3 regions of the Aquipseudomonas alcaligenes genome follow, and region 3 is predicted to be linked to each of the others. Evidence: predicted binding sites of a transcription regulator. Region 3 holds the regulator's gene; each other region holds the start of a gene.

The links. The regulator sigma-54, encoded in region 3, starts transcription at its own class of promoters, with help from an activator protein. The targets are predictions, from matches to a motif close to ANTGGCATNNANNTTGCTNT.
Region 1: the regulator sigma-54 is predicted to act here: its motif matches at 8,191-8,210, upstream of AAG092_RS02715 (CmpA/NrtA family ABC transporter substrate-binding protein).
Region 2: the regulator sigma-54 is predicted to act here: its motif matches at 9,047-9,066, upstream of AAG092_RS03375 (circularly permuted type 2 ATP-grasp protein).

What each region holds. Positions count from the first base shown of each region.
Region 1 is NZ_CP154874.1:564,815-575,150, reverse strand. Features, by position in the region: gene AAG092_RS02750 (response regulator) at 1-2,253, opposite strand, end outside; gene AAG092_RS02745 (ATP-binding protein) at 2,343-3,233, shown strand; gene AAG092_RS02740 (GAF domain-containing protein) at 3,230-3,712, shown strand; gene AAG092_RS02735 (alpha/beta fold hydrolase) at 3,783-4,637, shown strand; gene AAG092_RS02730 (MAPEG family protein) at 4,609-4,983, opposite strand; gene AAG092_RS02725 (ABC transporter ATP-binding protein) at 5,096-5,887, opposite strand; gene ntrB (nitrate ABC transporter permease) at 5,898-6,755, opposite strand; gene AAG092_RS02715 (CmpA/NrtA family ABC transporter substrate-binding protein) at 6,770-8,053, opposite strand; gene AAG092_RS02710 (transcriptional regulator) at 8,416-8,727, opposite strand; gene AAG092_RS02705 (hypothetical protein) at 8,861-9,247, shown strand; gene alaC (alanine transaminase) at 9,287-10,336, opposite strand, start outside.
Region 2 is NZ_CP154874.1:704,580-714,915, reverse strand. Features, by position in the region: gene AAG092_RS03400 (DUF58 domain-containing protein) at 1-565, opposite strand, end outside; gene AAG092_RS03395 (MoxR family ATPase) at 754-1,713, opposite strand; gene AAG092_RS03390 (DUF1353 domain-containing protein) at 1,844-2,698, opposite strand; gene AAG092_RS03385 (NAD-glutamate dehydrogenase) at 2,926-7,788, shown strand; gene AAG092_RS03380 (type 1 glutamine amidotransferase) at 7,942-8,667, shown strand; gene AAG092_RS03375 (circularly permuted type 2 ATP-grasp protein) at 9,099-10,336, shown strand, end outside.
Region 3 is NZ_CP154874.1:3,110,365-3,120,700, reverse strand. Features, by position in the region: gene kdsC (3-deoxy-manno-octulosonate-8-phosphatase KdsC) at 1-402, shown strand, start outside; gene lptC (LPS export ABC transporter periplasmic protein LptC) at 412-978, shown strand; gene lptA (lipopolysaccharide transport periplasmic protein LptA) at 965-1,507, shown strand; gene lptB (LPS export ABC transporter ATP-binding protein) at 1,507-2,232, shown strand; gene AAG092_RS15035 (RNA polymerase factor sigma-54) at 2,373-3,875, shown strand; gene hpf (ribosome hibernation-promoting factor, HPF/YfiA family) at 4,033-4,341, shown strand; gene ptsN (PTS IIA-like nitrogen regulatory protein PtsN) at 4,355-4,819, shown strand; gene rapZ (RNase adapter RapZ) at 4,836-5,693, shown strand; gene AAG092_RS15015 (HPr family phosphocarrier protein) at 5,702-5,974, shown strand; gene pmbA (metalloprotease PmbA) at 6,029-7,375, opposite strand; gene yjgA (ribosome biogenesis factor YjgA) at 7,465-7,986, shown strand; gene tldD (metalloprotease TldD) at 8,007-9,464, opposite strand; gene AAG092_RS14995 (carbon-nitrogen hydrolase family protein) at 9,461-10,315, opposite strand.

The DNA of each region.
Region 1 (10,336 bases), 1.5 Mb from region 3:
CTTGGCCAGGTAGTCGTTCATGCCGGCCGCCTGGCAGCGCTCGCGCTCGTCGGGCAGGGCGTTGGCGGTCAGGGCGATGACCGGCAGGTTGGGCCAGCGTCCGCTCTGGCGGATGCGTCGGGTCGCCTCGTAGCCGTCCATCACCGGCATGTTGCAGTCCATCAGTACCAGGTCGACGGGGTGGCGCTCCAGGTGGCTGAGCGCCTCGCCGCCATGGGTGGCCACGGCCACCTCGCAGCCCAGCTTGGCCAGCATGCCCTTGGCCACCATCTGGTTCACCGGATTGTCCTCCACCAGCAGTACCCGCGCCTGGCGCGTGGCCGGCTGGCTGGCCTCGGTTGCGGTCATGGCGCTGGCCGGATGCGGCTGCAGCAGGCGCTGCAGGGCCTGGTGCAGGGCGGCACGGGCCAGCGGCCGTGCCAGTTGTTCGAAGGGCATCAGCTCGCTGGCCTGTGCCGAGGGGATGAAGGCACCGTAGGCCGATACCAGCAGCAGCGGCGTGTCCAGCTGCTGGCGCAGGCCGGGCAGGCGCTCCGGGTTGTCGCAGATCAGCAGGTCGGCCGGCCGGCCGCTCAGGCCGAGGTCGTCATCCTGGCGGCGGTAGTCCAGGCCCCAGCTGGGTAGCCAGCTGGCCAGCAGCTCGCCGAGACCACCGCCCGGTGGGCAGAGGCCCACGACCCTGCCCTGCAGCTGTGGCCAGCTGGTCGGCGGGTTGTGCTGGGGCAGCGGCAGGGTGGCGCTGAACTGGCTGCCGAAGCCTTCTTTCGACTGCAGATCGAGCTGACCCTGCATGGCCTCGCACAGGCGCCGGGTCAGCGCCAGGCCAAGGCCGGTGCCGCCGAACTGGCGGGCAATTCCGGCACCGGCCTGGGTGAAGGGCTGGAAGATGCGTTTCTGCGCGTCCTCGGGAATGCCGATTCCGGTGTCGCTGACCAGGATGCGCACGCCACCGGGGCTTGGTGCCACGCGCAGGTCGACGCGGCCGAAGCGGGTGAACTTGAGGGCGTTGGACAGCAGGTTGCTGACCACCTGGCGTACCCGGGTCGGATCGCCGAGCACCTGGGCCGGCAGCTGCGGGTCGATCAGGCAGGTCAGTTCGACATTGGGGCCGGCGTTCTGCGACAGCAGGCTGGCGGTGTCCTCCACCAGGGCGCCGAGGTCGAAGGGAATCCTCTCCAGCTCCAGCTGGCCGGCCTCGAACTTGGACAGGTCGAGGATGTCGTTGAGCAGCTCGACCAGCACCTTGCCCGAGTCGTGGGCGATCGACAGCTGCTGACGCTGTTCGGCCGTCAGCGGGCCGTCCAGCGACAGCGCCAGCATACCCAGCAGGCCGTTGAGCGGCGTGCGGATCTCGTGGCTCATGTTGGCGAGGAAGGCGGCGCGCGCCTGGGCCATTTCCAGCGCCGTGCTGCGCGCCTGCTCCAGCTCGCGGTTGGACAGGGTCAGGCGGGCGTTGGTGGCCTTCAGTTCGGCGGTGCGTGCCGAGACGATGTTCTCCAGTTCTGCCAGGTACTGGGTCAGGCGGTCCTCGGCCTCGCGGCGCTGGCTGATTTCCTGGTGGATGTTGGTTAGCTGCTGGTTGGTCACTGCCACCAGGGTGCCGATCTCGTCCTGCTCGTGGCCGTTCGGGCAGGGCACCGGAGTGAAATCGCGGCGCGGATCGCGGTCGGCCAGGGCGCGTATCACCCCGATCAGCGGCTTGGTCAGCATGGCGTAGAACAGCACCAGCAGGATCAGCGACAGCAGCAGGCTGCGGGCGAAGCCGGTGAGCAGGGTGAGCATGGCGCGGCGCAGGAAGTCGCTGCCGAAGGCGAAGGTGTCCACCTCCAGGCGCAGCACGCCGAGCGGCTCGTTGGGCGCATGGTCGACAAACAGCGGGTCCTCGAACTGGCGCCGCTCGCCGAACAGGAAATCGCTGAACACCCGGTAGCGGCTCTGCTCCGGCGGGCGGTCCACCGAGGCCAGTACCAGGCCGCTGTTGTCGATGATCTCGGCGCGCATCACCGCCGGCGAGCGCAGCAGGCCGAGCACCAGCTCCTGGGCCAGCTCGGCGTCGATGTTGTAGGAGATGCGCGCCGCCGGGTTGTGACTGATTTCCAGCAGGGAATGGATTTCCCGGTCGATGGAGGCGTCTTCGCTGGCATAATCCAGGCTGACCTGGATCAGACTCAGTAGGGTTCCCAGGATAAACGCCACCAGCACCGTCAGACTGGCCTGCTTGAACGACAGGCGGTGGGTGAGTGAGATATCCATAGGGCGCGGCGTTCTGGTCCTTTGCGGGTGCCTGCCAAGCATAGCCCATCGTGTCTGGGCGCCGGCAGGGCGGATATAAGGAGTGAGTCGTGGATTCCCGATTGAACAGTTTTCTGCAGCGGGCCGAGGGTGTGCTGCAGCGCATCGAGCCGCTGCTGCCGGCCGAGCGTGTCGAGCTGGACTGGCAGCAGGTGATCGCCGCGCGCTGGCAGCGCGAGGGGCGTGCCGGCTATCTGCAGCCGCTCAAGGTCAGCCTGGACCTGAGCCTGGACGACCTGGTCGGCGTCGATGCCCAGCGCGAGCAGCTGGCGCGCAACACCCGCCAGTTCGTCGCCGGGCTGCCGGCCAACCACGCGCTGCTGTGGGGCGCGCGTGGCACCGGCAAGTCGTCGCTGGTGCGTGCGCTGCTGGCCGAGCATGCCCGCGGCGGCCTGCGCCTGATCGAGATCGAGCGCGACCATCTGGCCGACCTGCCCAGGGTGGTGGATGCCCTGATCGGCCTGCCGCAGCGCTTCGTGCTGTTCTGCGACGACCTCTCCTTCGAGTCCGGCGAGGGCGACTACCGGGTGCTCAAGAGCGTGCTGGACGGCTCGCTGGAGCGCGCGCCGGACAACGTGCTGCTGTATGCCACCTCGAACCGCCGCCACCTGCTGCCGGAGAAGGAGAGCGACAACCTGGACAGCCGCATGGTCGATGGCGAGCTGCACCCCAGCGAGGCGATCGAGGACAAGATCGCCCTGTCCGACCGCTTCGGCCTGTGGATCTCCTTCTATCCCTTCACCCAGGAGCACTTCCTCGCCGTGGTGCGCCACTGGATCACAGTGCTGGCGCGCCAGGCCGGCCTGCAGTGGCAGTGGAGCCATGAGCTGGAAGTCCTCGCCATCCGCTGGGCGCTGGGGCGGGGCAACCGCAATGGCCGCTGCGCCTATCAGTTCGCCCGCAGCTGGGTCGGCCAGCAATTGCTGGAGGCGGCGCGATGATCGACCTGCAGCAGGCCGGAGCCGGGCGCACGGGCTATGCGCTGCTGGCCGCCCAGCTGGAGGCGTTGCTGGCCGGCGAGCGCGACTTCATCGCCAACGCCGCGCAGTTCTGCGCCTTCTTGTTCCATGAGCTGGAGGGCCTGAACTGGGCCGGCTTCTACCTGAACCGCGACGAGCAGCTGGTCCTCGGGCCCTTCCAGGGCAAGGTGGCCTGCGTGCGCATTCCCTTCGGCCGCGGCGTGTGCGGTGCGGCGGCGAGCAGCCGGCAGACCCAGCGCGTGGCCGACGTGCATGCCTTTCCCGGTCATATCGCCTGCGACAGCGCCTCCAACAGCGAGCTGGTGGTGCCGCTGGTCAAGGACGGCCGGCTGATCGGCGTGCTCGATCTGGACAGCCCGCACCTGGCGCGTTTCAGCGCCGAGGATCAGGCCGGCATCGAGCAGCTGGCGCAGCTGTTTCTCGACGCGAGCGACTGCTGAGCGGCGGGGCTGGCGCAGCTAGAGCATTTGCTCTATTTTCGCCGCCATAGCAGTCAGAGGAGCGCTCGCCTTGGTCGATGCCCTGCAGTTCGCCGCTGGCCGGTTCCATTGCCCGGTCAGCTTCTATGCCGCCCCGCAGGCTGCCCGCACCCTGATCGTGCTGCCGGCGCTGGGGGTGACCGCGCGCAAGTACGACGGCCTCGCCCAGCGCCTGGTGGCGGCCGGCCACAACGTGCTGGTAGCCGACTGGCCCGGGCAGGGCGAGAGCCGGCCACGGCCTGGCTGGCGCCACGACTACGGTTATCGCCAGCTGGTCGAGGAGTTCCTGCCCAAGCTGCTCGACCTGGCCCGCCGGCATTTTCCGGAGGCGGCGCCAGTGCTGCTCGGGCACAGCCTCGGCGGACACATCGCCACCCTCTATGCGGCGGCCAACCCGGACAGCCCGGTGCCGGTGATCGGCGTGGCCTGCGGCAATATCCACTACCGCCACTGGTCCGGTTCGCGGCGCCTGCTCACGCCGAGCGTGGCGTTGCTGTTCGGCCTGATCGTCAGCGTGCTCGGCTACCTGCCGGGACGGCGCCTGGGCTTCGGCGGCCAGGAGGCGCGCTCGCTGATGCGCAACTGGGGGCGGGTGGCCTTCAGCGGCGACTACCGTCACCTGGGGCTGGCCCTGGCACCGCCGGCGCGCAGCCGGGTGGCCTCGCTGTTCATCCAGATCGAGGGCGATCACTTCGCCCCGCCGGCCTCCACCCTCGGCCTGGCCCGGTTGATCCAGGCCGAACCGCAGCTGGCGCAGCTGGCTTCGCCCCGGCCGCCGCGGGAGAACCCGCACAGTGCCTGGCTGCGTGCCCCGCAGACGGTGGTCGAGCAGATCGACGCCTGGCTGCGCCAGGGGCTCAGCGCGGGATCAGTAGCAGCAGGCTGACCGCCAGCAGCACCAGCATGGTCAGCCCGTGGCTCACCTGGCGCAGCAGCAGGAGGCGGGCAAACAGGCCGGCGCAGTAGAGCAGGCGCAGCATGATGAAGGCGAAGCCGAGGGCGGCCACCAGCGGCCCGCCGATCTGCTCCGTGGTTTCGCCCAGGTAGAGCAGGACGATGAACAGCAGCGACTGTTCCAGGCTGTTGCCGTGGGCGCGTACGGCCTTGATCAGGTCCGGCTTGCCACCGTCGCCGAAGGCCACCTGGTGACGCATGCGCAGGCGCGAGACGTTGAGCGACAGGCCGATCAGCAGCAGGGCCAGGATGGCGGCGATGTACAGGCTGTAAGGCATGGCATTTCCTCTTGTTGGTGTTGTACGTCCAGCCTAGGGGCTGACATGCCCCCGGAGAAGCGGCAGAAACGACAAAGCCCGGCACGGGGCCGGGCGCGTCGTGCCGTCGGACTCAGGCCGCCGGGCGCTGCTGGCGCTGGTAGAGGAATTCCAGCACCGCCGTGCGGTACTCGTGGTACTGGTGGTCGTTGGCCAGGGCCAGGCGGTCGCGCGGACGCTCCAGATCGACGCGGACGATGTCGCCAATGGTGGCTGCCGGGCCGTTGGTCATCATCACGATGCGATCCGACAGCAGCACCGCCTCGTCCACGTCGTGGGTGACCATTACCACCGTGCTGTGGGTCTGGCCGACGATGCGCAGCAGCTCGTCCTGCAGGTGGGCGCGGGTGAGGGCATCCAGGGCGCCGAAGGGTTCGTCCATCAGCAGCACCTTGGGTTCCATGGCCAGCGCGCGGGCGATGCCAACGCGCTGCTTCATGCCGCCGGAGATCTCGTTGGGGTGCTTGTGGGTGGCATGGCTGAGGCCGACCATGTTCAGCGCCTCCAGCGTGCGCTCCTTGAGCCGGGCCTTGCTCTCCTTGCCGCCGAACACCCGCTCCACCGCCAGGTGGACGTTGCCGAAGCAGGTCATCCAGGGCAGCAGGCTGTGGTTCTGGAACACCACGGCGCGTTCCGGGCCGGGGCCGTCGATCTCGCGGCCGTTGCAGATCAGCCCGCCCTCGCTGGCCTCGAGCAGGCCGGCGATCAGGTTGAGCACGGTGGACTTGCCGCAGCCGGAGTGGCCGATCAGCGAGACGAACTCGCCCTTGGCGATGCTCAGGTTGACGTCACTGAGGGCCTGGAAGCGCCCCTTCTTGGTGTCGAAGTGTTTGCTGACGGCGGTCAGCTCGACGAACTTGTCCATGCACGGCTCCTTAATTCGCGTAGTCGAAGCGCTTGGCCAGCAGCAGGAGCGCCTGCTCCAGGGCCAGGCCGACCAGGCCGACGATGATGATGGCGATGAGGATGTGCTCGACGTTGAGGTTGTTCCACTCGTCCCACACCCAGAAGCCCAGGCCGATGCCGCCGGTGAGCATTTCCGCGGCGACGATCACCAGCCAGGCCACGCCGATGGCCAGGCGGATGCCGGTCATCAGGTGCGGCAGCACGGCGGGGAACAGGATGCGGGTCAGCACCTTGAACTCCGACAGCTTGAGCACGCGGGCCACGTTGAGGTAGTCCTGCGGCACGCTGGCCACGCCGGCAGCGGTGTTGAGGATGATCGGCCAGATCGAGCTGATGAAGATCACCCAGATCGAGGCGGGGCCGGCGGCCTCGAACACCAGCAGGCCGATCGGCAGCCAGGCCAGTGGCGACACCGGGCGCAGCAGGCTGATGATCGGCGCGAGCATGCCGGCGAGGAAGGCGAAACGGCCGATGGCGAAGCCCAGCGGAATGCCGATCAGCGCCGCCAGGCCGAAGCCGACACCGACCCGGCCGAGCGAGTTGAGGATGTTCCAGCCGATGCCCATGTCATTGGGGCCGTTGTCGTAGAACGGATCGGCGAACAGCTCCAGCGCCGCATACCAGGTCGACAGGGGGCCCGGCAGGCCTTCGCTGCGCGTTGCCACCAGGGCCCACAGGCCGATGAACAGGGCGATGCCGAGCAGTGGCGGGATGGCCGCCTTGCACAGGGCGGCGAGCGCCTCCGCGCCCGGCGAGGCCGGACGCGGAGGCAGGCTGGGAGCGGTAGCTTTGGCCACCGGAAGTGGCGCTTTGACAGGGGCGTTCATGCTCACTTACCTCCTCATGCCTTGATCGCGAAGGACGCGGCGTAGGCGGCCGGGTTGGAGCCGTCCCAGACCTTGCCGTCGATCAGCGTGCTGGCGCGCAGCGGGCTGCTCGGTACGGCCAGGCCGAGGGCGCCGGCTGCCTCGCTGTAGAGCTTGGTCTGGTTGACCTGGGCGGCCACGGCGGCGTAGTCCGGGTCGTCCTTGAGCAGGCCCCAGCGCTTGAACTGGGTGAGGAACCACATGCCATCGGAGTGGTAGGGGAAGTTCACGCTGCCGTCCTTGCAGAAGGCCATGGCGTGTTGGTCCTGCCAGCTGTTGCCCAGGCCGTCCTCGTAGTTGCCGAGGAAGCGCTGTTCGATGACCTCGGCCGGCGCGTTGACGTAGGCCTTGCCGGAAATCAGCTTGGCGGTGGCCTTCTTGTTTTCCGCGCTGGCCTCGATGAAGCGGCTGGCGTCGAGCAGGGCCATGATCAGGGCGCGGGCGGTGTTGGGGTTCTGCTCGACGAACTCGCGCGAGCAGCCCAGCACCTTCTCCGGATGGTCGGCCCAGATCTGCTGGGTGGTGACGGCGGTGAAGCCGATCTTGTCGTGAATCGCCCGCGCGCCCCAGGGTTCGCCGACGCAGAAGCCGTCCATGTTGCCGACGCGCATGTTGGCCACCATCTGCGGCGGCGGCACGGTGATGGTCTTGACGTCGGTGAAGGGGTTGATGCCGTGGTGGGCCAGCCAGTAGTACAGCCACATGGCATGGGTGCCGGTGGGGAAGGTCTGGGCAAAGGTCAGCGGCGTGCCGCCTTTCTTGATGTGTGCGGCGAGCTGCTCGCCGGTGGTGACGCCGGCGTCCCTGAGCTGCTTGGAGAGGGTGATGGCCTGGCCGTTCTGGTTCAGGCCCATGAGCACCGCCATGTCCTTCTGCGGCCCGGCGATACCCAGCTGGGAGCCGTACATCATGCCGTAGAGCACGTGCGAGGCATCCAGCTCGCCGGTGTTGAGCTTGTCGCGCACACCGGCCCAGGAGGCCTCCTTGCTCGGGGTGATGGTCAGGCCGTACTTGGCGGCGAAGCCCTGGGTGGCGGCGACCACCACCGAGGCGCAGTCGGTCAGCGGAATGAAGCCGATGTTCAGTGCTGCCTTCTCCGGGGCATCGGAGCCGGCGGCGTAGGCCGCGCTGCGCAGGAAGCCGGGGGCGGACAGGCCGAGGGCGGCAATGCCGCCGACCGTGCCGGCGATGGCGATGGATTGCTTGAGGAAATTGCGGCGGCTGTTGTCGACCGGTTTTTTCGAATCACGCTCACTCATGGGGTATTCCTTGTCATGGGCAATAAAAAACGGCGTACGCCAGAACGCCCGATGGGGGAGGGAGTTCTGACGGACGCCGTTGTCCGTGATCCGCGGCTCACCGCCGTTGGTGTGCTGCGCTGGAATCTGACTGTGCTTTTGCAAGGGGCTTGCCAGTTTTTCCGCAGGCTCTGTGGTCGACGGCAACGGAGGGCCTGTCATGCGCCTCGCTGGCTTGCAGATGGCTTGTGAATCAGTGGCTTAGGAGATACTGCGAGGGATGGATGAGGCTATGGCAGGCGCAGGGGCGGGAGGTGGATCTGCACCGTGCAGGAGCCTGGCCTGCACGGGCGTGAACGCTTTTGGTTCGGAACGCTGGCGCTTCAGACGCGCTGGCGCTGCGCCTCCTCGACGTATTCCTTGAGCCAGCGCAGCACTTCCACCGCTTCCCAGCGGCCAGAGTCGAACAGCGCGTAGGCCTGGCCCTGGTAGCCGACCACGTCGACCGGGCGGTGATAGCCGGCGCGCTGCAGCAGTGCCTCGATCTCGGCGAAGCAGGTGTTGAAATGCACCCGCTTGAACGGCGTCTTGCTGCCGGTGACCAGGCCCTCCAGGCGCAGCTCGTCGACCGTGGCGCGGATGCTCTCCAGCGGCATCTGGTTCACTCTGTTCTTCAGCTGCAGTACGTCCAGCATGGTCGATCTCCTCGGGTTCCAGGGCCACAAAAGAGTAAACGAAAAGCACTGTACAAATAAACACTACTGGATAATAGTACAGCTCAAGTGCCGTCGGCGCATCGCAACCGAAGTCGGAACAGGAGTCGCTTATATGCACCACAAGCTGATGACAATTCTGCTGTTGGCCGTGCTGGCCGGCTGTGCCCAGCCGCAGCTGGAGCAACCCAAGGCCAATGGTGCCTACCTGGTGATCGAAGGCGGCGCGGCCTGGGCCGTGCTGGTACGCGACGGCAAGCGGGTCGAGGAGGCCGGCAGGGTACTCGACGTGGTCAAGCTGCCGGGACAGGAGTCGAGCATCGCCGCCAGCTACGTGATCGATACCCCCAATTGCGGGCGCCTGCAGTGGCTGACCGAGCGCGGTGGCGAGGGTGAGGTGACGCGCCTGGCCCATGGCGCCGGCGAGGCCCTGGAGCGGCCTGGCTGCAGCATCGCCAGCGACCTGTCGCGGGCCTGGACGGCGCTGGATTACTCGGGCTGAAATGAAAAGGCCCCGACTCGGGTCGGGGCCTTGGCCTTCTTACACCGCTGCAGGCTTGGCCTTGCCGGTCGCGCGTTTCGGCTTGGCGGGTGGCGCCTCGAGCAGGCCGTCGGCACGGAACATCGCCTTGATGCCGCGGATGGCCTGACGGGTACGGTCCTGGTTCTCGATCAGGGCGAAGCGCACGTGGTCGTCGCCATAGTCGCCGAAGCCCAGGCCCGGGGAGACGCAGACCTTGGCCTCCAGCAGCAGCTTCTTGGCGAACTCCAGCGAGCCCAGGTGGGCATAGGGCTCAGGGATCTTGGCCCAGATGTACATGGAGGCCTTGGGTTTCTCCACCATCCAGCCGATCTCGTGCAGCCCCTTGACCAGCAGGTTGCGGCGCTCGCGGTATTGCTCGGCGATATCGCGCACGCATTGCTGGTCGCCTTCCAGGGCGGCAATGGCTGCCACCTGCAGCGGGGTGAAGGTGCCGTAGTCGTGGTAGCTCTTGATCCTTGCCAGGGCCGCAACGAGTTCCTTATTGCCGACCATGAAGCCGACCCGCCAGCCGGCCATGTTGTAGCTCTTGGACAGGGTGAAGAACTCCACGGCGATGTCCTTGGCGCCCGGTACCTGCATGATCGACGGGGCCTTCCAGCCGTCGTAGACGATGTCGGCGTAGGCCAGGTCGTGCACCACCAGCACGTCGTACTGCTTGGCCAGGGCCACCACGCGCTCGAAGAAGTCCAGCTCCACGCACTGGGCGGTGGGGTTGGAGGGGAAGCCGAGGATCATCATCTTCGGTTTCGGAATGGCTTCGCGGATGGCCCGCTCCAGCTCGGCGAAGAAGTCCACGCCCGGCACCAACGGCACCGAGCGCACCTGGGCGCCGGCGATCACCGCGCCGTAGATGTGGATGGGGTAGCTGGGGTTGGGCACCAGTACGGTGTCGCCGTGGTCCAGGGTGGCCAGCATCAGGTGCGCCAGGCCTTCCTTGGAGCCGATGGTGACTATGGCTTCGCTTTCCGGGTCGATCTCCACGTCATAGCGGTCCTTGTACCAGCGCGAGATGGCGCGGCGCAGGCGCGGGATGCCGCGGGAGGTGGA
Region 2 (10,336 bases), 1.7 Mb from region 3:
GGGCGCGGCGCAGGGCCAGGCCGAAGCTGTCGCGGCCGTTCGCCGCGTCCGGGTGCAGGGCCTGGTTGGCGCGGGCCAGGCGGTTGAGCAGCTGCAGCAGGCTCTGCTTGCTGCGCCGTGGCTTGATCTCGTGGTGCTCGGCATCGCCGAACACCAGGCCGCCGATGCGGTCGTTGTGCGCCAGCGCGGCCCAGCCGAACAGGCTGGCCGCCTGGGCGGCGAGCACCGACTTGAACTGCAGGCGTGACCCGAAGAACAGCCGCCGGCTCTGCTCGACCATGATGAAGATCGGCCGCTCGCGCTCCTCGTGGAACAGCTTGGTGTGCGGCTCCTGGGTGCGCGCGGTGACGCGCCAGTCGATGGTGCGCACGTCGTCGCCGGCCTGGTACACCCGCACCTGGTCGAAGTCGACGCCGCGCCCGCGCAGCTTGGAATGGTGCAGACCGATCAGCGGGCTGCGCTTGGCCGGGGTGGAGAACAGCTGCACCTCGCGCACGCGGTGACGCATCTCGATCAGCTCGGCGAGGCTGACGCGGATGCCGGGAGGTGTGGGCTGGGCGTGCATGGGGCGCGGAACCTCAGCCTACGGCGCAGGAGTGCTCCCTCTCCCACGAGTGGGAGAGGGCCGGGGAGAAGGTAGTGTGGCCTATGACCCTCTCCCCCGCCCCTCTCCCATAAATGGGAGAGGGGAGAAAGCCGCTTTGGCCCATCTCCCGCACGCGGGAGATGGGCGGTTGGCTGTCGTGCGCGGCATCAGGCCACCGCCACCACGTCGAGGATGCGCTGGATCACCCGGTCCTGGTCGATGCCGGCGGCCTCGGCCTCGAACGACAGGATGATGCGGTGGCGCAGCACGTCGAACAGCACCGCCTGGATGTCCTCGGGGCTGACGAAGTCGCGCCCGGCCAGCCAGGCGTGGGCGCGCGCGCAGCGGTCGAGGGCGATCGAGCCGCGCGGGCTGGCGCCGTAGGCGATCCACTCGGCCAGTTCGGCGTCGTGCTTGGCCGGGGTGCGGGTGGCCATCACCAGCTGCACCAGGTATTCCTCCACGGCGTCGGCCATATACAGGCCGAGGATTTCCTGGCGCGCGGCGAAGATCGCCTGCTGGCTGACCCGGTGTTCCGGCTTGGCCTCGCCGTGCAGGGCGTCGCCGCGAGCCTGGGCGAGGATCTTGCGCTCCACGCTGGCGTCCGGGAAACCGATCTTCACGTGCATCAGGAAGCGGTCGAGCTGGGCCTCGGGCAGCGGGTAGGTGCCTTCCTGCTCGATGGGGTTCTGCGTGGCCATCACCAGGAACAGCGGCGACAGGTCGTAGGTCGAGCGGCCGATGCTGACCTGGCGCTCGGCCATGGCCTCCAGCAGGGCCGACTGCACCTTGGCCGGGGCGCGGTTGATCTCGTCGGCCAGCACCAGGTTGTGGAAGATCGGCCCCTGCTGGAACACGAAGCTGCCGGTTTCCGGGCGGTAGATCTCGGTGCCGGTGATGTCGGCCGGGAGCAGGTCGGGAGTGAACTGGATGCGGTGGAACTCGGCCTCGATGCCCTCGGCCAGCTCCTTGATCGCCTTGGTCTTGGCCAGGCCGGGGGCGCCCTCGACCAGCAGATGGCCGTCGGCCAGCAGGGCGATCAGCAGGCGCTCGATGAGCTTTTCCTGGCCGAGAATCTGGGTAGCGAGAAATTGCCGCAGCGCGACAAGCGCCTCACGATGTTCCATCGAGGATCTTCCTGGAAAGGGACTGACGGGTTGCCGAAATCACCCGATCGGGCTGCCAACTCTACTGCATCGGCGCGCTAACTGGCATGCCCCCGGCCGGCTCTGCCGACCAGTTCCGCTTCCGCGCGGCTCACACAGACCGTGCTGCCGCGGCGAAGTTCAGCGCCGCCGGCGCCTCCAGCCCCGGTAGCGGGCTGGTGCAGCGCAGCGCGCTGTTGCCGGGGCGCGGCCCGCGCACGTCGGGCGCGCCGAACAGGCGCACCGCCAGGTAGTAGGCGAAAGCCAGCGGCCAGGCCATGCCGGCCTCGCGCAGCATGCGCAGGAACAGCAGGTCGGCCTCGTGCTTGGCCACCGGGGCGGCGTTCAGGTACTGGTAGAGGGCGTCGTGCACCAGGCTGGCCGGGTGCGCCAGCGGCCAGAACACCTCGCCTGCGCAGAGCTGCCCGTCGCACAGGCGCAGCACCCGGTGCGGCTTCTCCCACCAGTCCGGGATGCCGATGATGGCCAGCCAGTAGAACGGCACCTTGGGTGTGCAGCCGTCCCAGGCGTAGGTGCTGCTGCGGCTGAAGTCGTAGCGCACTTCCTGACGCTGCAGGTCGACGCTGGAGTGCCCCGGGTTGACTACCAGCCAGCCATCGTGGAGCAGCAGCCACTCGCCATAGAAGTAGCGCCCGGCGAACTCCGGGCAGTGGCGCACGAAGGGCTGGTCGATGTAGTTGAGCCAGGGGCCGGCGTGGTCGCGGCAGGCGAAGCCCCACTTCGCCTCGCTGGCGGCGCGCGCCGCCGCGGCGCGGCGCCGGCGCTCGGCGCGGCCGGCCCAGCGCGGCAGCAGCACGCCGAGGTAGACCGGCACCCCGGCCCACAGCAGGGGCGCCACCAGCGACGGCTGCAGCCAGGCGGCCAGGCCGAGCAGGGCCAGGCCGATGGCGGTGACCAGCAGGTTGCCGAAGTGGATCAGCAGGTGGCGATGAAACGGAGACTGCATGGCTTCCCTTCCCGATTGCATAGAGCGGAACCTTATCAGCGGATGCTCCTGCATGGCGATGAACGAATATGTCGCGCCGCCGCAATCCAGCTGCCATGGGCGGCCGCTAAGCTTGCCGTGACCTCATGGTCGCCCTGCGCCTGCCGAGTCCAGTCCATCGCCTAGACTGCATGGAATCCCGGCGCCGCGCGCCCATACACGAATAACAACACCAGCGGAGCATCACCATGGCGTTCTTCACTGCTGCCAGCAAGACCGACTTCCAGCATCAACTGCAAGCGGCGCTGGCCCAGCACGTCAGCGAGCAGGTCCTGCCACAAGTGGCCCTGTTCGCCGAGCAGTTCTTCGGCATCGTCTCCCTCGACGAACTCACCCAGCGCCGCCTCGGCGACCTGGCCGGCTGCACCCTGTCGTCCTGGCGCCTGCTCGAACGTTTCGACGCCGCCAAGCCGGTGGTGCGGGTGTACAACCCGGATTACGAGAAGCATGGCTGGCAGTCCACCCACACCGCGGTGGAGGTGCTGCACGCCGACCTGCCGTTCCTGGTCGACTCGGTGCGCATGGAGCTGAACCGTCGCGGCTACAGCATCCACACCCTGCAGAACAGCGTGTTCAGCGTGAAGCGCAAGAAGGGCGGCGAGCTGCAGCAGCTGCTGGCCAAGGGCAGCAGCGGCAAGGACGTGCAGCACGAGGCGCTGATGTACCTGGAGATCGACCGCTGCGCCAACGTCGGCGAGCTGCGCACCCTGGAGAAGGCCCTGCACGAGGTGCTCGAGGAAGTGCGCCTGGCGGTCGCCGACTTCCAGCCGATGAAGGCCCGCGCCGAGCAGCTGCTGGCCTGGCTGGACAAGGCCAAGCTCAAGGTCGATGGCGCCGAGCTGGAGGAGATCAAGACCTTCCTCGCCTGGCTGCTGGACAACCACTTCACCTTCCTCGGCTACGAGGAGTTCACCGTGGTCGAGGAGAAGGACGGCGGCCACCTGGTGTACGACGAGTCTTCTCTGCTCGGCCTGTCCAAGCGCCTGCGCGTGGGCCTGAAGAAGGACGAGCTGCACATCGAGAAGGAGGCGGTGGACTACCTGCGCGGGCCGCTGCTGCTGTCCTTCGCCAAGGCCGCCACGCCGAGCCGCGTGCACCGCCCGGCCTACCCGGACTTCGTCTCGATCCGCGAGCTGGACGCCAAGGGCAAGGTGGTCAAGGAATGCCGCTTCATGGGCCTGTACACCTCGTCGGTGTACGCCGAGAGCGTCAAGCGCATTCCCTACATCCGCCGCAAGGTCGACGAGATCAGCCGCCGCTCCGGCTTCGACCCCAAGGCGCACCTGGGCAAGGAGCTGGAGCAGGTGCTGGAAGTGCTGCCGCGCGACGACCTGTTCCAGACCCCGGTGGACGAGCTGTTCAACACCGCCATCGCCATCGTGCAGATCCAGGAGCGCAACAAGCTGCGCCTGTTCCTGCGCCGCGACCCCTACGGCCGCTTCGCCTACTGCCTGGCCTACGTGCCGCGTGACGTGTATTCCACCGAGACGCGGGTGAAGATCCAGCAGGTGCTGATGGAGCGCCTGCAGGCCAGCGACTGCGAGTTCTGGACCTACTTCTCCGAGTCGGTGCTGGCGCGCGTGCAGTTCATCCTCAAGGTCGACCCGAAGAACCGCGTGCAGATCGACCCGCTGCGCCTGGAGAAGGAAGTGGTGCAGGCCTGCCGTTCGTGGAAGGACGACTACGCCAGCCTGATCGTCGAGAGCTTCGGCGAGGCCCAGGGCACCAACGTCCTGGCCGATTTCCCGAAAGGCTTCCCGGCCGGCTACACCGAGCGCTTCGCCCCGCACTCGGCGGTGGTCGACATGCAGCACCTGCTCAGCCTGTCCGACGAGCGCCCGCTGGTGATGAGCTTCTACCAGCCGCTGACCCAGGGCGAGCAGGAGCTGCACTGCAAGCTCTACCACGCCGACACGCCCCTGCCGCTGTCCGACGTGTTGCCGATCCTGGAGAACCTCGGCCTGCGCGTGCTCGGCGAGTTCCCCTACAAGCTGCGCCGCGCCGACGGCCGCGAGTTCTGGATCCACGACTTCGCCTTCACCACCGCCGAAGGCGTCGACGTCGACATCCAGCAGCTCAACGAGACCCTGCAGGACGCCTTCATCCACATCGTCAGCGGCGAGGCCGAGAACGACGGCTTCAACCGCCTGGTGCTGACCGCCGCCATGCCCTGGCGCGACGTGGCGCTGCTGCGCGCCTACGCGCGCTACCTCAAGCAGATCCGCCTGGGCTTCGACCTCGGCTACATCGCCGCCACCCTGGTCAACCACGCCGATATCGCCAAGGAGCTGGTGCGTCTGTTCCGCACCCGCTTCTACCTGGCGCGCAAGCTCTCCGCCGAGGACCTGGAGGACAAGCAGCAGAAGCTCGAGCAGGCCATCCTCGCCGCCCTGGACAACGTCGCGGTGCTCAACGAGGACCGCATCCTGCGGCGCTACCTGGACCTGATCAAGGCCACCCTGCGCACCAACTTCTTCCAGAACGGTGCCGACGGCCAGCCCAAGCACTACTTCAGCTTCAAGCTCAGCCCGCGGCTGATCCCGGAGATCCCGCGGCCGGTGCCGAAGTTCGAGATCTTCGTCTACTGCCCGCGCGTCGAGGGCGTGCACCTGCGCTTCGGCGACGTGGCCCGCGGCGGCCTGCGCTGGTCCGACCGCGAGGAGGACTTCCGCACCGAGGTGCTCGGCCTGGTCAAGGCGCAGCAGGTGAAGAACGCGGTGATCGTGCCGATGGGCGCCAAGGGCGGCTTCGTGCCGCGCAAGCTGCCGCTCGGCGGCAACCGCGACGAGGTGCTGGCCGAGGGCATCGCCTGCTACCGCATCTTCATCAGCGGCCTGCTGGACATCACCGACAACCTCAAGGACGGCAAGGTGGTGCCGCCGGAAGGCGTGGTGCGCCACGATCCGGACGACCCCTACCTGGTGGTGGCGGCGGACAAGGGCACCGCGACCTTCTCCGACATCGCCAACGGCATCGCCCTGGACTATGGCTTCTGGCTGGGTGACGCCTTCGCCTCCGGCGGCTCGGCCGGCTACGACCACAAAGGCATGGGCATCACCGCCAAGGGCGGCTGGGTCAGCGTGCAGCGCCACTTCCGCGAGCGCGGCATCGACGTGCAGAAGGACAGCATCACCGTCATCGGCATCGGCGACATGGCCGGCGACGTGTTCGGCAACGGCCTGCTGCTGTCGGACAAGCTGCAGATGGTGGCTGCGTTCAACCACATGCACATCTTCATCGACCCCAATCCGGACCCGGCCAAGAGCTTCGTCGAGCGCAAGCGCATGTTCGACCTGCCGCGCTCGTCCTGGGCCGACTACGACGCCAAGCTGATCTCCGAGGGCGGCGGCATCTTCCTGCGCAGCGCCAAGAGCATCGCCATCACCCCGCAGATGAAGGCGCGCTTCGACATCCAGGCCGACAAGCTGGCGCCCACCGAGCTGATCAACGCTCTGCTCAAGGCGCCGGTCGACCTGCTGTGGAACGGCGGCATCGGCACCTACGTCAAGTCGAGCAAGGAGAGCCATGCCGACGTCGGCGACAAGGCCAACGACGGCCTGCGCGTCAACGGCAACGAACTGCGCGCCAAGGTGGTGGGCGAGGGCGGCAACCTCGGCATGACCCAGCTCGGCCGCGTCGAGTTCGGCCTCAATGGCGGCGCCAGCAACACCGACTTCATCGACAACGCCGGCGGCGTGGACTGCTCCGACCACGAGGTCAACATCAAGATCCTCCTGGGCGAGATCGTCGGCGCCGGCGACATGACCGGCAAGCAGCGCAACAAGCTGCTGGCCGAGATGACCGACGACGTCGGCAACCTGGTGCTGGGCAACAACTACAAGCAGACCCAGGCCCTGTCCCTGGCCGAGCGCCGCGCCCGCGAGCGCCTGCCGGAGTACAAGCGCCTGATGGCGGCGCTGGAGGCGGCCGGCAAGCTGGACCGCGCCCTGGAGTTCCTGCCCAGCGACGACGAGCTCAACGAGCGCGCCGCCAACGGCCGCGGCCTGACCCGGCCGGAGCTGTCGGTGCTGATCTCCTACAGCAAGATCGACCTCAAGGAAGCGCTGCTGAAATCCCTGGTGCCGGACGACGACTACCTGGCCCGCGAGATGCAGACCGCCTTCCCGGCGCGCCTGACGCAGAAGTTCGGCGAGGCCATGCGCCGTCACCGCCTCAAGCGCGAGATCGTCAGCACGCAGATCGCCAACGACCTGGTCAACCACATGGGCATCACCTTCGTGCAGCGCCTGAAGGAGTCCACCGGCATGAGCGCGGCCAACGTCGCCGGCGCCTACGTCATCGTGCGCGACGTGTTCCGCCTGCCGCACTGGTGGAAGCAGATCGAGGCGCTGGACTACAAGGTGCCGGCCGAACTGCAGCTGCAGCTGATGGACGAGCTGATGCGCCTGGGCCGCCGCGCCACCCGCTGGTTCCTGCGCAGCCGCCGCGAGGACCTGGACGCCGCCCGCGACGTCGGCCACTTCGCCCCGCGCGTGGCCGAGCTGGCCGGGCGCCTGGACGAGCTGCTCGAAGGCCCGGCCCGCGAACAGTGGCTGGCGCGCTACCAGAGCTTCGTCGAGGCCGGCGCGCCGGAGGAGCTGGCCCGCGTGGTCGCCGGCACCAGCCACCTGTACACCCTGTTGCCGATCATCGAGGCCGCCGACGTCACCGGCCAGCCGGCGGCGGACGTGGCCACCGCCTACTTCGCGGTGGGCGGCGCGCTGGAGCTGTCCTGGTACCTGCAGCAGGTCACCGGCCTACCGGTGGAGAACAACTGGCAGGCCCTGGCCCGCGAGGCGTTCCGCGACGACCTGGACTGGCAGCAGCGCGCCATCACCATCGCCGTGCTGCAGATGGCCGAGGGGCCCAAGGACATCGAGCAGCGGGTGGCCTTCTGGCTGGAACAGCACAGGCCGCTGGTGCAGCGCTGGCTGGCCATGCTCGCCGAACTGCGCGCGGCCACCGGCACCGACTACGCCATGTACGCCGTGGCCAACCGCGAGCTGATGGACCTGGCGCAGAGCGACAAGCAGGGGGTGTGCATTCCCTGACCCGGCGCGGCCCGCAGGCATTCGCCGTGCGGGCCACTAGCCGGCGATGCCGGCCTCGGTTAGCCTGCTCGCAAATAAAAAGTCCGTCAGACCGGTGCGGGTCCGTGTTTCGGCACGGGCCTTGCGTTGGCAAGCGGACAGCGGAGAGCAGTCATGACCGACATCCTGATTCTGACCCACGTCGATTATTGTCCCCCGGGTCACCTGGCCAGCGTCCTGCAGGCCCAGCAACTCGATTTCACCGTGCTGCGCGCCGATCTCGGCGAGCTGGCGCGCGTCGACCTCGACCGTCCCCGTGCGGTGGCGGTGATGGGCGGCCCCATGAGCGTGAACGACGACCTGCCCTGGATCAGGGCGGAAATCGACGCATTGCGCCACTTCATCCAGCGTGACATTCCCCTGATCGGCCACTGCCTGGGCGGCCAGCTGATCGCCAAGGCCCTCGGCGCGGCCGTGCACCGCATGCCCTACACCGAAGTGGGCTGGCAGCCGCTGGTGCGGCGCGACAACGGCAACCCCTGGCTGGCGCACCTGCCGCGCGAATTTCCCGTGTACCAGTGGCACAGCGACACCTTCGAGCTGCCGCCTGGCGCCGAGTGGCTGCTGTCCAGCCCCTGGTGCCCGAACCAGGGCTTCGCCTGGGGCGACAAGGTGCTGGCCCTGCAGGGCCATCCCGAAGTGACGGTGGAGGTGGTGGAGAACTGGCTGCGCGACTGGTCGCACCTGCTCGACGAGACCCAGGCCAGCCAGCAGGGCCTGCGCCAGATGCTGGCCGACCTGCCGAGCCGGGTCAGCGCCCTCAACCGGGTGGCGGAGGGCTTCTACCAGCACTGGCTGCACCTGGCCTTCGGCGAGCCGGCGTTGGCCCGGGCTGTCTGATCTGTCCCGGCGTGGCGCATTTTTCCTACACGGATTCTGCGGCGTAGCCCGGGTGCAATCCGGGGAGGGCGCTGCCTGCTTCCCGGATTGCATCCGGGCTAGCACTTTCAGTCAGCCATAAAAAAGGCCGCTCGAGCAGGAGCGATCGGCAGAAGGGGAGCGCCGATCTGCGAAGCGGCGGGCCTGATGCAGCCGCCGTTCGATGCCGTGCAGTCTGCCCAGCCGCCGCCGGCAGGGGAAATCGAAGCTGCCTATGCACCCCATAGAGAGGCTGCCACGGCCTGGGGCGCGGCCGCCGGCGCGGCGCCCGATATTGCCCTGAATTGGTGCGAGGATCTCGGGGTTGTCATACAGGTTATTGAAATAGAACGATAAATTTCGTGGCACGGGCCTTGCGATGGCACTCCTGTCCGGGTGACAAGGAGTACGGCATGGCCCGCACCTTTTATGACGAGATGTACGACGCGAGCGGCGCAGTCCGCCCGCACTACCGGGAGTTTGCCCGCTGGCTGGCCGACACGCCCGCCGAAGTGCAGGCCCAGCGCCGCCGCGAAGCCGACCTGCTGTTCCACCGCGCCGGCATCACCTTCACCCTCTACGGCGACGAACAGGGCACCGAGCGCCTGATCCCCTTCGACACCATCCCGCGCAGCATCCCCGCCAGCGAGTGGCGCATCGTCGAGAGCGGCTGCATCCAGCGCGTGCAGGCGCTGAACCTGTTCCTCGCCGACCTCTACCATGACCAGCGCATCCTCAAGGCCGGCATCATCCCGGCCGAGCAGGTGCTGGCCAACGAGGGCTACCAGCTGGCCATGCAGGGCCTCGACCTGCACCGCGACATCTACGCCCATATCGCCGGCGTCGACCTGGTGCGCGACGGCGACGGCAGCTTCTACGTGCTGGAGGACAACCTGCGCACGCCCAGCGGCGTCAGCTACATGCTGGAAGACCGCAAGATGATGATGCGCCTGTTCCCCGAGCTGTTCGCCCAGCAGCGGGTGGCGCCCATCGACCACTACCCGAGCCTGCTGCTGGACACCCTGAAGAGCTCCAGCCCGATCGACAACCCATCCGTGGTGGTGCTTACCCCGGGCCGCTTCAACAGCGCCTATTTCGAGCACGCCTTCCTCGCCCGCGAGATGGGCGTGGAGCTGGTCGAGGGCGCCGACCTGTTCGTCCGCGACGACCGCGTGTTCATGCGCACCACCGCCGGCCCGCAGCCGGTGGACGTGATCTACCGTCGCCTGGACGACGCCTTCCTCGACCCGCTGGCCTTCAACCCCGACTCCATGCTCGGCGTGCCCGGCCTGCTGGCCGCCTACCGCAGCGGCAACGTGGTGCTGGCCAATGCGGTGGGCACCGGGGTGGCGGACGACAAGTCGATCTACCCCTATGTCGGCGACATGATCCGCTTCTACCTGGACGAGGAGCCGATCCTCAAGAACGTGCCCACCTGGCAGTGCCGCAAGCCCGAGGAACTGTCCCACGTGCTGGCCCACCTGCCCGAGCTGGTGGTCAAGGAAACCCAGGGCTCCGGCGGCTACGGCATGCTGGTCGGCCCGGCTGCCACCAAGGCCGAGATCGAGCTGTTCCGCGAGCGCCTCAAGGCCAACCCGGCGGCCTATATCGCCCAGCCCACCCTGAGCCTGTCGACCTGCCCGACCTTCGT
Region 3 (10,336 bases):
ACCCTGGACGGCCACGGCATCAAGATGCTGATCAACTCCGGGGTGCGCACCGCCATCATCAGCGGGCGCAAGACTCCGGTGGTCGAGCGCCGCGCGCAGAACCTGGGCATCCAGCACCTGTACCAGGGCCGCGAGGACAAGCTTGTCGTTCTGAACGAACTGCTCGGCGAACTGGGCCTGGCCTACGACCAGGTCGCCTATCTGGGCGACGACCTGCCCGACCTGCCGGTGATTCGCCGTGTCGGCCTGGGCATGGCCGTGGCCAGCGCCGACGGCTTCGTCCGCCAGCACGCCCACGGCGTGACCCGCGCCCGCGGCGGCGAAGGCGCCGCGCGCGAGTTCTGCGAGCTGATCATGCAAGCCCAGGGCACGCTGGAAGCCGCCCAGGCCGCCTACCTCTAGGACCTTTCCATGAACGGCAAACTGCGCAACTACCTGATCGGCCTGCTGGCCGTCGCCCTGATCGGCGCACTCGGCTACTGGAACATCCGCCCGGAAAGCTTCATGGAACGCCGGGCAGCGGAGACCGACAGCGCCATCGACTTCTACGTGATAGGCGCCAGCACCCAGCAGTTCCAGGATGACGGCAAACTGCACTACGAGATGACCGCCGCCAAGCTCGAGCACATCAGGGCCAGCGACATCACCCTGGTGGACAAGCCCGACCTGCAGCTGTACCGCGGCACCGACTACCCCTGGCACGTGCGCAGCGACAAGGGCGAGGTCGCCCCCGAGGGCAAGCAGGTCGAACTGATCGACAACGTGCGCATCGCCCGCACCGACGCCAAGAACCGCCCCACCGTGATTACCAGCAGCCGGGTCACCGTATTCCCAGACGAGGAATATGCGCAGACCCAGCAAGCCGTTAGAATCGAGGCCGCCAATGGGGTGACCACGGCACAGGGAATGAAAGCGTACATGAACGACGGCAAGATCAACTTGCTGTCCAACGTAAGAGGCCAGCATGAGGTTCGTTAAAACCTTCCCCCTACTGCTCAGCCTGGGCGCCGCGCTCGGAAGCGCCAGCGCCTGGGCCCTGCCCAGTGACCGCGAGCAACCGATCCGGGTACAGGCGGACAGCGCAGAACTGGACGACAAACAAGGCGTGGCGGTGTACCGCGGCGGCGTGGTGATCACCCAGGGCACCCTGAAGATCACCGGCGACACCGTGACCATCACCCAGGATGCCAACGGCGAGATCGAAGTCTTCACCTCGGTGGGCAAACCCGCCTACTACGAGCAGAAGCCCGCCGAGGACAAGGAAATCGTCAAGGCCTACGGCCTGACCATCCAGTACTACGCGACCAACGAGCGCATCGTGCTGATCGACCAGGCCAAGGTGATCCAGCAGGGCAACGTCTTCGAAGGCGAGAAGATCGTCTATGACACCCAGCGCCAGATCGTCAACGCCGGCCGCGCCACGGGCAGCAACGTCTCGGTGCCGCGCCCGCGCATCGACATGATCCTGCAACCACGCAAGAAGAACGGCGAGCAGGGGCAACAGTAATGGCGACCCTCAAAGCCCAGCACCTGGCCAAAGCCTACAAGGGCCGCCAGGTGGTCCGCGACGTCAGCCTGTCCATCGACAGCGGCCAGATCGTCGGCCTGCTCGGCCCCAACGGCGCCGGCAAGACCACCTGCTTCTACATGATCGTCGGTCTGGTCCAGGCCGATCAGGGACGCGTGCTGATCGACAACCTCGACCTCAGCCATCAACCGATGCACGGCCGCGCCCGCTCCGGTATCGGCTACCTGCCACAGGAAGCCTCGATCTTCCGCAAGCTCTCCGTGGCCGACAACATCATGGCCATCCTCGAGACCCGCAAGGACCTCGATCGTGCCGCCCGCGAGAAGGCCCTGGAATCGCTGCTGCAGGAATTCCACATCAGCCATATCCGCGACAGCCTGGGCATGAGCCTGTCCGGCGGCGAACGACGCCGGGTGGAGATCGCCCGCGCCCTGGCCACCGAGCCCAAGTTCATCCTGCTCGACGAACCCTTCGCCGGCGTCGACCCGATCTCGGTCGGTGACATCAAGCAGATCATCCACCACCTCAAGGCCAAGGGCATCGGCGTACTGATCACCGATCACAACGTGCGCGAGACCCTGGACATCTGCGAGACCGCCTACATCGTCAACGACGGCCAGCTGATCGCCGAAGGCGACGCCGACACCATCCTGGCCAACCAGCTGGTCAAGGAAGTCTATCTGGGCCACGAGTTCCGCCTCTGAGCGCGACCGAGTGCGGGGCTTGCACAAAGGGCTAGAATCATTCAAGGTCAGGCATATAATTTGCTTCCTAGGGCGGCCCGCCGCCCTGCAGTGGATGGCGCCGCGCGCCGGCAAGTGAACAAGGTACCCAGCCCCACACCATGAAACCGTCGCTAGTCCTCAAGATGGGCCAGCAGCTGACGATGACTCCGCAGCTGCAACAGGCCATCCGACTCCTCCAGCTCTCCACCCTGGATCTGCAGCAGGAAATCCAGGAAGCCCTGGAATCCAACCCCATGCTGGAGCGCCAGGAAGACGGCGAGGATTTCGACAACTCCGACCCCATGGCCGACGGCGCCGAGCAGAACACCCAGGCGCAGCAGGACAGCTCCAGCTTCCAGGACAGCACCGTCGCGGTGAACAACACCGAGGGTGGCGAGGACGGCGAGTGGCACGACCGCATCCCCAGCGAGCTGCCGGTCGATACCGCCTGGGAAGACGTCTACCAGACCAGCGCCAGCAGCCTGCCCTCCAGCGATGACGACGAGTGGGACTTCACCACCCGCACCTCGGCCGGCGAGAGCCTGCAGAGCCACCTGCTGTGGCAGCTCAACCTGGTGCCGATGTCCGACACCGACAAGCTGATCGGCGTCACCATCATCGACTGCATCAACGACCAGGGTTACCTGGAGGAATCCATCGACGAAATCGTCGAGTCCTTCGACCCGCAGCTGGACATCGAGGCCGACGAAGTCGAGGCCGTGCTGCACCGCATCCAGCACTTCGAGCCCGCCGGCGTCGGCGCACGTGACCTGCGCGAATGCCTGCTCCTGCAACTGCGCCAGCTACCCGCCGACACGCCCTGGCTGGCCGAGGCGCAGCGCCTGGCCAGCGAGCATCTGGATGTGCTCGGCGGCCGCGACTACAGCCAGCTGATGCGCCGCATGAAGCTGAAAGAGGACGAACTGCGCCAGGTCATCGAGCTGATCCAGAGCCTCAACCCGCGCCCCGGCTCGCAGATCGAGGCCAGCGAGCCCGAGTACGTGGTGCCCGACGTCATCGTGCGCAAGCACAACGAGCGCTGGCTGGTGGAGCTGAACCAGGAGGCAGTGCCGCGCCTGCGCGTCAACCCGCAGTATGCCGGCTTCGTCAAACGCGCCGACTCCAGCGCCGACAACACCTTCATGCGCAACCAGCTGCAGGAGGCGCGCTGGTTCATCAAGAGCCTGCAGAGCCGCAACGAGACGCTGATGAAGGTGGCGACGCAGATCGTCGAGCACCAGCGCGGCTTCCTCGAATACGGCGACGAGGCCATGAAGCCGCTGGTCCTGCACGACATCGCCGAGGCGGTGGGCATGCACGAGTCGACCATCTCGCGGGTCACCACGCAGAAATTCATGCACACCCCGCGCGGCATCTACGAGCTGAAATACTTCTTCTCCAGCCACGTCAGCACCTCCGAGGGCGGCGAATGCTCGTCCACCGCGATCCGCGCCATCATCAAGAAACTGGTGGCCGCGGAAAACGCGAAAAAGCCGTTGAGCGACAGCAAGATCGCTGGTTTACTGGAAGCACAGGGCATTCAGGTAGCCCGCCGCACCGTCGCCAAGTACCGCGAGTCCCTCGGCATCGCGCCGTCCAGCGAACGCAAGCGACTGATGTAAGCGGCCCTGAGCGGAAGGCTTCTGCACCACCGTACCGAGCGCCGGATACCCTGCACGGGGGAACTACGGCCCGCAGTGCACCAGCCCTCCCAGCCAACGTGTTACGGCGGCAGGCCCGATAGCCTGTCTCTTACACCAGGCAACAAGGAGAAGCGGTATGCAAGTCAACATCAGTGGACATCAACTGGATGTGACCGACGCCCTGCGCGACTATGTCGGTGAGAAGCTCAGCCGACTGGAGCGCCATTTCGACAAGATCACCAATGTGCAGGTGACCATGGAGGTCGAGAAGCTCAAGCAGAAGATCGAAGCGACCCTGCACATCGCCGGCGGCGAGGTGGTCGCCAACGCCGAACACGAAGACATGTATGCCGCCATCGACCTGCTGGCCGACAAACTCGACCGCCAACTGATCAAACACAAGGAAAAGCAGCTGGGCCGCCTGCAAGGCGCCACGGCTCGCTGACATACCCTCCCTCATGATCCGACTCGAAACCATCCTGACTTCCGGCCGTTCCCTGGTGAACGTGCCGGGGGGCAGCAAGAAACGCGTACTCGAACAGATTGCCAACCTGGTGGCCCGTGATCTCCCCGATCTGGACGGCCAGGACATCTTCGAAAACCTGATCGCCCGCGAGAAGCTCGGCTCCACCGGCTTCGGCAACGGCATCGCCATTCCACACTGCCGCCTGCCGGGCTGCCAGGCGCCGATCAGTGCCGTGCTGCACCTGGATGCGGCGGTAGACTTCGACGCCATCGACGGCGCCCCGGTCGACCTGCTGTTCGTCCTGCTGGTGCCGGAAGCGGCCACCGACGAGCACCTGGAGCTGCTGCGCCAGATCGCCAGCATGCTCGACCGCACGGAAGTGCGCGAGCGCCTGCGCCGGGCGCAGAGCAGCGAGGAGCTGTATCAGGTCGTGGTCGACGTACAGAACGGCCGCTAGCACCGAGGACTGAGCCATGCGCCTGATCATCGTCAGCGGTCGTTCCGGCTCGGGCAAGAGCACTGCCCTCGACGTGCTGGAAGACAACGGCTTCTACTGCATCGACAACCTGCCGGCCAGCCTGCTGCCGGACCTGGCCGAGCGCGCCCTGCTGCAGACCGAGCTGCTGCACCCGCAGGTGGCCGTGTCGGTGGACGCGCGCAACCTGCCCAGCCAGCTGCAGCGCTTCCCCGAGCTGCTGAGCGAGGTACGGGCCCGGCATATCCAGTGCGACGTGCTGTTCCTCGACGCCGACGAGGAGACCCTGCTCAAGCGCTTCTCCGAGACCCGCCGGCGTCACCCGCTGACCAACGAGACCCGCGCCCTGGCCGAGGCCATCCGCGACGAGGCCACGCTGCTGGCGCCGATCGTCGACCTGGCCGACCTGAAGATCGACACCACCCATCTCAATCTCTACCAGCTGCGCGACACCCTCAAGCTGCGCCTGCTCAACCAGCCGGAACCGGGTACCGCCTTCCTAGTCGAGTCCTTCGGTTTCAAGCGCGGCATGCCGGTGGATGCCGACCTGGTGTTCGACGTGCGCTGCCTGCCCAACCCCTACTGGAAGCCGGACCTGCGCGAGATGTCCGGCCTGGATGCGCCGGTGGCCGAATATCTGGCCGCGCAGCCGGACGTGGAGGAGATGTACCAGGACATCCAGGCCTACCTGCACAAGTGGTTGCCGCGCTTCGCCGCCAGCAACCGCTCCTACGTGACCATCGCCATCGGCTGCACCGGCGGCCACCACCGCTCGGTATACCTGGCCAACCGCCTGGGCCAGGCCCTGAAACCCACGCTGAAGAACGTCCAGGTCCGCCACCGCGACCTCGGCTAAGGACCGCAATGCCCACCCGCGAGATCACCATCATCAACAAGCTCGGCCTGCATGCGCGCGCCGCCGCCAAGTTCGTCGGCGTGGCCAGCGGCTTCCCCTGCCAGGTGCGCATCGGTCGTTCGCCGGACAGCCTGGTGGACGGCAAGAGCATCATGGCGGTGATGATGCTGGCCGCCGGCAAGGGCACCAACCTGCACCTGGCCAGCGAGGGCGAGCGGCAGGAGGAGGCGCTGGAGGCGCTGATCGAACTGATCAACAACAGATTCGACGAGGGCGAGTAATCGCCGGCGCATGAAAAAGGGGCCCGCAGGCCCCTTTTTGTTTGCTAACCAGATTCAGCTACCGGCCACCGTCATGCGCTCGATCAGCACCGAGCCGGTGCGGACGTTGCCGCGCAGCTCCAGGTCGCTACCCACCGCGACGATCTGGCGGAACATGTCGCGCAGGTTGCCGGCGATGGTGACTTCCTGCACTGGGAACTGGATCTCGCCGTTCTCCACCCAGAAACCGGCGGCGCCGCGCGAGTAGTCGCCGGTGACCAGGTTCAGCCCCTGCCCCATCAGCTCGGTGACCAGCAGGCCACGGCCCATGCGGCGGATCAGCGCCTGCTGGTCCTCGGAACCATGGCTGACGAACAGGTTGTGCACGCCACCGGCGTTGGCCGTGCTGGGCAGGCCCAGCTTGCGCCCGGAGTAGGTGCCGAGGATGTAGGACACCAGCTCGCCACCGGCGACGAAGGACTTGGCATAGGTGGCCAGGCCGTCGCCATCGAAGGCCGCGCTGCCCATGGCACGCGGGATGTGCGGACGCTCGTCGAGGCTGAGCCACTCGGGAAACAGGCGCTGGCCCAGAGCGCCTTCGAGGAAGGAGGAGTGGCGGTACAGGTTGCCGCCGGAGATGGCGGCGAGGAAGTGGCCGAACAGCCCGGTGGCCAGCTCGGCGGCGAACAACACCGGCACCTCGCAGGTCGGCACCGGGCGCGCACCGAGGCGCGCCACGCTGCGCTCGGCGGCCTTGCGACCGATCGTCAGCGGGTCGGCCAGCAGCTCGCCCTGGCGGTTGACGTCGTACCAGTAGTCGCGCTGCATCTGCCCCCCGTCTTCGGCGATCATCACGCAGCTCAGGCTATGGCGGGTGCTGGCGTAGCCACCGAGGAAGCCGTGGCTGTTGCCGTAGACCCGGCAGCCCTGGTGGGTGCTGAGGGTGGTGCCGTCGGCGTTCTTGATCCGCGCATCGCTGGCGAAGGCTGCCGCCTCGCAGCCCAGGGCCAGTTCCACCGCGCGCTCCGGGGCGATCTGCCAGGGGTGGTAGAGGTCCAGCTCGGGCAGCTCGCGGGCCATCAGCGCGGCATCGGCGAGGCCGGCGCAGTCGTCCTCGGAGGCGTGCCTGGCGATGGCCAGGGCCGCCGCCACCGTCTCGCGGATCGCCGTCTCGCCGCTGGCCGAGGTGCTGGCCGAACCCTTGCGCTGGCCGACGTAGAGGGTGATGCCGAAGCCCTGATCGCGGTTGAACTCGACCGTCTCCACCTCACCCTGGCGCACCGTGGTGGACAACCCCTGCTCCATCGACACCGCCACCTCGCAGGCGCTGGCGCCCTGGCGGCGCGCTTCGCCGAGGATCTGCTCGACCTGCTCCTGCAGGGCCGGCAAGGCCTGCGGACCCACTGTTTGTGCTGAACTCATGCTGCACTCCAACGACGGGCGGCCGGTCCGCTGCGGACAGGCCCTCCCTGACTGGTTATCATGACGGCGTTTCCATCCGGACCGCCCCCATGGCTGATTCTTACGACGAAGACTTCTCCGGCGAGAAGAGCAAGACCCAGATCAAGCGCGAGCTGCATGCCCTGCAGGATCTCGGTGCGCGCCTGACCACCCTCAAGCCCGAGCTGATCGCCAAGCTGCCGCTGACCGACAATCTGCGCAAGGCGCTGGCCGAGGCGCCGAAGCACACGGCCAATGCCGCCAAGAAGCGCCATATCCAGTTCATCGGCAAGCTCATGCGCGACCAGGACATCGAGGCGATCACCGCGCTGATCGACCAGGTCGACAGCTCCACCCGCGAGTACAACGAGCGCTTCCACGCCCTCGAGCGCTGGCGCGACCGCCTGATCGCCGGTGACGACAGCACCCTGGAGAGCTTCGTCGCCGACTATCCCGAGACCGACCGCCAGCACCTGCGCAGCCTGATCCGCCATGCCCAGCATGAAGCGGCCCACAACAAGCCGCCTGCCGCCGCGCGCAAAGTCTTCAAATACATCCGCGACCTGGACGAGGTCCAGCGCGGTCTGCGTTAACTCCTTCGCTACCCGGCGCCTCAGGCGCCGGTACCGCCGACGGTGATCGCGTCGATCTTCAGGGTCGGCTGGCCGACGCCCACCGGCACCGACTGGCCGTCCTTGCCGCAGGTACCGACACCGCTATCCAGGGCCAGGTCGTTGCCGACCATCGACACCCGGCTCATCGCCTCCGGACCGTTGCCGATCAGGGTGGCGCCCTTGACCGGCGCGGTGATCCGGCCGTCCTCGATCAGGTAGGCCTCGCTGGTGGAGAACACGAACTTGCCGCTGGTGATGTCGACCTGGCCGCCGCCGAGGTTGGCGCAGTAGATGCCCTTCTTCACCGAGCGGATGATCTCTTCCGGGTCGCTCTCGCCGGCCAGCATGTAGGTGTTGGTCATGCGCGGCATCGGCAGGTGCGCGTAGGATTCGCGGCGGCCGTTGCCGGTCGGCGCCACGCCCATCAGGCGCGCGTTCAGCTTGTCCTGCATGTAGCCCTTGAGCACGCCGTTCTCGATCAGCGTGGTGCACTGGGTGCGGGTGCCCTCGTCATCCAGGCTCAGCGAGCCGCGGCGCCCGGCCAGGGTGCCGTCGTCGACTATGGTGCACAGGCTCGACGCCACCTGCTGGCCGATGCGCCCGCTGTAGGCCGAGCTGCCCTTGCGGTTGAAGTCGCCCTCCAGACCATGGCCGACCGCCTCGTGCAGCAGCACGCCGGACCAGCCGGCGCCCATCACCACCGGCAGGGTGCCGGCCGGCGCAGGGATCGCCTCCAGGTTGACCAGCGCCTGGCGCAGGGCCTCGCGGGCGTAGCCCAGGGCGCGCTCGTCGCCGCTGCCATCGCGCTCGAGGAAGTAACGGTAGTCGCAGCGTCCGCCACCACCATGGCCGCCACGCTCGCGACGGCCGTTGTGCTCGACGATGACACTGACGTTGAAGCGCACCAGCGGGCGGATGTCGGCGCCCAGGCTGCCATCGCTGGCGGCCACCAGCACCTGGTCCCAGACCCCGGCCAGGCTCACCGTGACCTGCTTGATGCGCGGGTCGAGGGCACGGGTGGCGACGTCGATGCGCTTGAGCAGCTCGACCTTCTCGGCGCGCTGCAGCACCTCCAGCGGGTTGTCCTGGCCATACAGGGCGACCACCTGCGGGCTGGCAAAGGCCTGCACGCGGCCCTGCTGGCCACTGCGGGCAATCGAACGGGCGGCACGTGCAGCCTGGCTCAGGGCCTCGGCATGGATGGCGTTGCTGTAGGCGAAGCCGGTCTTCTCGCCGGACTGGGCACGCACGCCGACGCCCTGGTCGAGGTTGAAGCTGCCCTCCTTGACGATGCCGTCCTCCAGCACCCAGGACTCGGAGACCTGGCTCTGGAAGTACAGGTCGGCAGCATCGATGCCGGGGCCGGCCAGTTCGCCGAGGATCGCCGGCAGCTGCTCGATGGAGAGGTTGCCGGGGGTCAGCAGGTGGCCGCTGACGCGGCCGAGAATGTCGCTCATAGGAACTCCGTGGGCGCCGGCCCGGGCTGGGCCGGCGCGATGAAACGTCTGTGCCGGGCCACCGGCATGCGCCGGCGGATCGCCTCCTGCTCGGCGGCGTCGCGGCTGGCCAGCAGCACCGCCTCGCCCTGGGGCTGCTCGGCGAGCACGCGACCCCAGGGGTCGATGATCGCCGAGTGGCCGAAAGTCTCGCGCCCGCCCGGATGGCTGCCACCCTGCCCCGCCGCCAGCACATAGCACTGGGTCTCGATGGCGCGGGCGCGGGTCAGCACCTGCCAGTGGGCGGCGCCGGTGACAGCGGTGAAGGCCGCCGGGGCGCTGATCAGCTCGGCACCGGCCTCGCGCAGGCGGCTGTACAGCTCGGGGAAGCGCAGGTCGTAGCATACCGTCATGCCCAGGCGGCCGACCGGGGTGTCGGCCACCACCACCTGCGCGCCGAAGGCGAAGTCGTCCGATTCGCGATAGCGGCCGCGGGCATCGGCGACGTCCACGTCGAACAGGTGCAGCTTGTCGTAGCGGGCGGCGCGCTCGCCGTGCTCGTCGATCAGCAGGGAACAGGCATGCACCTTGGCGCTGGGCTGGCCGTCCGGCGGCAGGGGAATGGTGCCGGCGACTATCCACAGCCGCAGGTCACGGGCGGTCTGCTGCAGCCAGGGCAGAATGGGGCCGCGGCCCTCGGCCTCGGCGCGGCCGAGCTCAGCCAGGTCGCGGCGGCCCATGGCGGCGAAGTTTTCCGGTAGCACGGCGAGGCGTGCACCGCGCTCGGCCGCCTGCTGCAGCAGGCGGCGGGCGGCGGCGAGGTTGGCCAGGACATCGTCCTGGCTGACCATCTGGATTACGGCGAGGGACATGGTGCTTTCCGTCCGGGGCTT